DNA from 2 places in the Vibrio sp. genome. Region 2 is predicted to be linked to the other one. Evidence: predicted binding sites of a transcription regulator. Region 2 holds the regulator's gene; the other holds the start of a gene.
What was found. The regulator PurR, encoded in region 2, represses purine synthesis genes. The targets are predictions, from matches to a motif close to TNANGNAAACGTTTNCNTNA.

Region 1 (3,211 bases), on a different contig from region 2:
ATGACGCTAGTCTACTTTTGTTGCTTCCGAGCTTGATACTGCAGAGGAAGCGGGCAGTGATTGAGAAACGACTTGATCCGGTAGTTGAATGACAGTCAAGTCATCTACATTATCGTTGTCTTCTGCTAGTGTTTGCTTTTCGACATGACCAATAATGCTTTGGTAATAGCGGCGAATGTTCTCCACGTAGTTTCGCGCTTCATCGCCACGTGCGTAGCCGTATCGAGTTTGGCTATAGTATTTTTTCTGGCGCAGCAAAGGTAGGCGCTCTTTTACATCAGACCAAGCATCAGGGTTACCACCTTGTCGTTTGGTTAAGCGTCTTGCATCCATCACATGCCCATAACCCACGTTGTAAGAGGCAAGGGCGAACCAGATTTTTTCGTGCTCCTCAATTGAGTCAGGAATGCGAGCCACCATGCGGCGTAAATACTCAACGCCGCCTTTCACCGATTGTTCAGGATCTAAACGGTCGGTCACGCCGACGCTTTTAGCTGTCGGTAAGGTGAGCATCATCATACCGCGCACACCCGTTGGTGATTTTGCTAATGGGTTCCAGTGTGACTCTTGGTACCCAAGTGCTGCGACGAGGCGCCAGTCAAACTCGTCAGAATACTTTTTAAACAGCGGTGACCATTTTGGCAATTTTGAGTCAAGTGCTCGGATAAATGCGCGAGTATCAACGTAATCAAATGAGTCGACATGGCCGATGTATTTTTCTTCCAGAGTGGCTAAATGGCCTGACTGCTTTATATGACCGAAAAATTCGATTAGCAAAGCATAGAGGCTTTCATCTTGTGAGCGACGAAGAAACCATGATGTTGGTTGATCTTCTGTTAGCTCAAATGCCAACGCAATGTCTGGGTAGATGCGCTGTGATAATGAGACTTCTACCGAGTCAGCGACAGTAAATTGTAATTCTCCTGTCGATACCTTCTTGAGTAAATCATTTACGTCTGCATTAGGGTCAATCTTATAAAGAAACTGAGGATGCTCTTTTTGAATGGCAGCTAGAGTTTGGTTGAAGTGTGAGTCGCCAACAATTTGAATGACTGGCTCGTTATCGTTTTTCTCAACTAGCTCAGGTTGTCGATCAAGCAATTGCTGTAAATTGCGTGGGCGCCATTGACCTTTTTTATAAACAACCTGTTGGCTCACGTAATAATAGGCAGGCCCCGGTCGAAAAGCTTTTAGCCTTTCTGGTGATTGACTTAGCCCTGCTGCGATAATATCAATCTCGCCATTACGTAGAGCCGGGTAGAGGCTTGTAATACGATAAGCAGGTTTCATTTCTAGCTGAACGCCGAGTTCATTCGCGAACTCTCTGGCTAATTCATAATCGAGGCCAGCAGGGCCATCTGGGCCGATATAATAAGAGAGCTGGTTGTTTAATGTCCCAACTCGCAATACGCCACGCTCTTTAATCTGTTCAAGCTCGCTTTTAGGTTCAGACTCAATCTGACACCCTGATAATACGAGCATTCCCATCAATAGGGTCGTAAAAGTTCTAAGCTGAGATAGGTAATTCTTTTTCATTCAATGACATTCTCATACATCCAGTAGGGCATTTATATCAAAGTGTCATAACAAGGCAAGATAATCCCTGTAAGTCTTCGTGTTAAGTAGGCTTAAACAGCAATTTCTGCCGAATATCAAAATTGACGAAAAAAATGACGCAAACGGTTGCTTTTGGTGTTACATCACAAAAACAATTGCTATATAATGCGCTCGCAACTAAGAGGTGGAATCGGCATAGGTTTGTAAAACCTTCGGAATAGCTTCGAAGAAAACAGTGAAATGTATAGAACAATTAGATGTTTTATAGCATTTTAACCCACTGAATTTATTCCAATATCACCTTAATCAATTGCATAAGAGACCTAAGCACATGAGAATTTTTCGTGGCTCCCCAGCTCTATCTGAATTTCGTGTTAACAAGCTTCTAGAGCTTTGTCGTGAATTAGGCCTACCTGTAACAGGTATCTACGCTGAATTTGCACACTTTGCTGAACTGACTGCAGACCTGGATGCGTCTGAAGTTGAGAAACTAGAGAAACTCTTGACTTACGGCCCTACAATTGAAGAGCACGCGCCAGAAGGCCTGCTTCTGCTTGCCACTCCTCGCCCGGGAACAATCTCTCCTTGGTCTTCAAAATCTACTGATATCGCAAACAACTGCGGTTTAGATAAAATTGCTCGCCTTGAACGTGGTACTGCTTACTACATTGAAACATCTGCTGAGCTTTCAGAACTTCAACTGGTTGAGCTGAAAGCGATTCTTCACGATCGCATGATGGAAGTTATCTTTACTGATTTCGAATCAGCAGCGGCACTTTTCCAAGTAGCAGAGCCTGCGCCAGTCGCTGACGTTGACCTACTTGCTGGTGGCCGTGCTGCGCTTGAAAACGCAAACGTTACCCTAGGCCTTGCTCTAGCGGATGATGAAATTGAGTACCTTTACGATGCGTTCGTAAACAAGCTAGATCGCAACCCAACTGACATCGAGCTAATGATGTTTGCACAGGCGAACTCAGAGCACTGTCGTCACAAGATCTTCAACGCAGACTGGACTATCGACGGCGTTAAGCAAGAGAAGTCTCTGTTCAAGATGATCAAGAACACATTCGAAACTACGCCTGAAAACGTACTGTCTGCATACAAAGATAACGCAGCGGTAATGGTAGGTTCTGATGTAGGTCGTTTCTTCCCGAACCCAGAAACTCGCCAGTACGGCTACAGCCAAGAGAAAGCGCACATTCTAATGAAGGTGGAAACGCACAACCACCCAACGGCTATCTCTCCATGGCCGGGCGCTTCGACGGGTTCTGGTGGTGAAATCCGTGATGAGGGCGCAACCGGTATCGGTGGTAAGCCAAAAGCAGGTCTTGTTGGCTTCACGACATCTAACCTACGTATTCCTGGTTTTGAGCAGCCATGGGAAACTGATTTCGGTAAGCCGGGTCGTATCGTTAACGCACTAGATATCATGCTAGAAGGCCCACTTGGTGGCGCGGCGTTCAACAACGAATTTGGTCGTCCAAACCTACTTGGTTACTTCCGTACTTACGAAGAGAAAGTAAACTCTCACGCAGGTGAAGAGGTTCGTGGTTACCACAAGCCAATCATGATTGCTGGTGGTATGGGTAACATCCGTGACGAGCACGTTCAGAAGAAAGAGATCCCAGTAGGTGCAAGCCTAATCGTACTTGGT
Region 2 (3,211 bases):
CCTGATGGCAAAAGAACTGACTCAGGAAGCTTTAGATCAGTATCACTCTGCAGAAATTCGCTCATTTCTGACTGGTTTGGGTGAGAACGAAGCACTAAAACCTGCCGTTTCTGACGTCATTGACGCTTTGAACCGCCTAATGGACCGAGAGGATGCTCAGCTAGAGCTATCAGCAGATTTTTGTGATTTGTTCCTTAAATCGGATAGAGACTCAGCTTTGCCTTACGCTTCAATGTACATCGGTAAGTCAGGTCTCTTGAATGATGAACCGGCGAGAGAAATTGAAGCGCTGCTCCAACAATATGGAGTGCAGGTAGATGAGAACCTTAATGAGCCCGCAGACCATATTGCCATCGAGCTTGATTTTTTAGGTAACCTAATCATCCGCTCTAACGAGTTGGAGCAAGAAAGTGCAATGGAAGAAGCGTTGGCCGCACAAGATGCATTTATCTGCGATCACCTACTAAGTTGGACACCACAATTTGCTGCGAAATGTAAAAACATTGACGAATTTGGTTTCTATTCTGCTATCGCGAACTTGATGGTCGCATTCTTAGAGCTCGACTCGAGCTACTTAAAAGGTGAATAAACCTTACTTTTTGTGACCCTAAGCGGTAACAAAAGCCTTTTTATTTGCGCTTCTCCAGTTTGCGGTCTAGAATCGTGACCGCAAACGATAAAAATGAATTTAATAAATACAAACCGCTAATTAACAGCGGTTTTTGTGTTTCTGATACTTTCTGCCAGATTATCCTAAACTTAGGAATATTGTTCCGTGGCAGTCATCGACAGGACAGAACCTTATGGCCACTATAAAAGACGTAGCGCGCTTAGCCGGCGTGTCAACGACAACGGTATCTCACGTAATTAATAAAACACGTTTTGTTGCAGAAGCGACCCAAGAAAAGGTCATGGAAGCAGTACAGGAACTGAATTACGCACCAAGTGCTGTTGCTCGTAGCTTGAAATGTAACAGCACTCGTACCATCGGTATGTTAGTTACTCAATCAACCAACCTTTTCTTTTCTGAAGTTATCGATGGTGTAGAGAGCTACTGTTACCGTCAAGGTTATACTTTGATCCTATGTAATACCGGTGGTATTTACGAGAAGCAACGTGATTACATCCGCATGTTAGCTGAAAAGCGTGTAGATGGTATCTTGGTTATGTGTTCTGACTTAACTGAAGAGTTAAGTGAAATGCTTGATCGCCACAAAGATATTCCAAAAGTGGTTATGGATTGGGGCCCAGAGAGCTCCCAAGCAGACAAGATCATCGATAACTCCGAAGAAGGTGGCTACCTAGCAACGAAATACCTTATTGAACGCGGGCATAGTGACATCGCTTGTTTAAGTGGTCACTTCGAAAAAGCAGCGTGCCAAGAACGTATCGCGGGATACCGACGCGCAATGCAAGAGGCCGAACTCAATGTCAACGAAGACTGGATCCTCGAAGGTAACTTTGAATGTGATACAGCCGTACTAGCTGCTGACAAGATCGTCGCAATGGACAAGCGCCCTACTGCAGTATTCTGTTTCAATGACACTATGGCTCTTGGTTTGATGAGCCGCCTACAGCAGAAAGGTATCCAAATTCCTGAAGACATGTCGATCATTGGCTATGACAATATTGAGTTAGCGGAATACTTCTCTCCACCACTAACAACAGTTCACCAGCCAAAACGTCGTGTTGGTAAAAATGCGTTTGAAATTCTGCTAGAGCGCATAAAGGACAAAGAACACGAAAAACGCGTTTTTGAAATGCACCCAGAAATTGTTGAGCGTTGTACGGTTCGCAACCTTAACAAGTAATAACGATATGCGTTTGGCAATATGATTATTGATTAGCCAAACGCATAACCCCCATCAATTTACTGAACCAAGATCACATTTAGTCACTCCAAGTGTGATACTTACCTCAAATATTATTTATTCTTAAATAGTTCGATTAATGCCACGAACAGGGCAAACCATTCCGAAAGGATGGGACGCAAAGCCACCGGCCTTAAGTCATTAGTACAAGGCAGCGGGGTTGCCGATGGCAAATATGCAAAACTAGTACAATAAGATTTCTCGTAATCTAGACGCGTCTTAACACGTAACAGCACTAGACATGGAATTCGTCGATATTTTACGAAGTGTTTTCTTGTATGACACCTTACTGACAAAATTTCTGCATTATTTTGCTACTCTCTCGGACCTGAATTGGTGGCGTATACATATACACCGAGAAATTACAGCATGGATAAACCAATACTAAAAGACTCAATGAGACTGTTTGAGCAACTTGGTCAAATTAAGTCTCGTTCAATGTTTGGCGGCTTCGGCATTTTCGCAGATGAAACGATGTTTGCCTTGGTGGTAAATGACAGACTGCACGTGCGCGCTGATGAACAGCTTACACAGCAGTTTAAAACCCTTGCGCTGGAACCATACGTTTATAAAAAACGCGGTTTCCCCGTCGTAACCAAATATTTTGCATTAACTGATGATCTTTCTTCTGACACCGAACGAACATTAGCGCTTGCTAAACAAGCTTTAAAAGCGGCAAAAGAAGAGAAAAAGATACAATCAAAAGCTAAGCCTAACCGCTTGAAAGATTTACCTAACTTGCGATTAGCAACGGAAAGAATGCTGAAAAAGGCAGGGATTGACGACGTTGAATCCTTGGAAGAAGCGGGCGCAGTCAATGCTTATAAGGCTATTCAGTCTTCTCATTCAGCAGAAGTCAGTGTTGAGTTACTTTGGGCGCTAGAAGGTGCAATAAAAGGTACGCACTGGTCAGTAATACCTCAAACTCGTCGACAAGAGTTACTTAGCAAACTCTCCAACTGATTGATAAAAAGCCAGCATAATGCTGGCTTTTTTACTTTTGATGGAAATTTTCTGCTTCATGACTCGTTCTTATTCCCTATATCAATGATTCCCTATACTTACTTAAGTATGTAACTATAGGGCACAAGTTACCTTGAGCGCAGATTGTATAAGGACGCTGTTATGAACAAAAAATTGATCATTGGCATAGTACTGGTCACTCTTATCGTGTTTTTAGCGATGAACTTTGGCCAATATTTAACACTTGAGAATGCCAAAGCACAGCAACTAGCGCTAGCTGACTACATTAATGAGAATTTTATCTTTGCTGCACTGACTTACTTCGTCGCTTATATCGCGATTACAGCCTTTTCTATCCCTGGGGCTGCGGTTGTGAC

Region 1: mltF (membrane-bound lytic murein transglycosylase MltF) is a predicted target of PurR. The motif match lies at 1,672-1,691, and genes of this name have one in related genera.

The regions. Positions count from the first base shown of each region.
Region 1 covers NZ_CFHWOM010000073.1:1,406-4,616, reverse strand. Annotated here, with positions in the region: gene mltF (membrane-bound lytic murein transglycosylase MltF) at 7-1,536, opposite strand; partial or broken gene purL (phosphoribosylformylglycinamidine synthase) at 1,889-3,211, shown strand, end outside.
Region 2 covers NZ_CFHWOM010000062.1:8,967-12,177, reverse strand. Annotated here, with positions in the region: gene torD (molecular chaperone TorD) at 1-589, shown strand, start outside; gene purR (HTH-type transcriptional repressor PurR) at 804-1,811, shown strand; cyclic di-GMP riboswitch class I at 1,954-2,039, shown strand; gene AC4MRV_RS19140 (TfoX/Sxy family DNA transformation protein) at 2,241-2,834, shown strand; gene AC4MRV_RS19135 (TVP38/TMEM64 family protein) at 2,997-3,211, shown strand, end outside.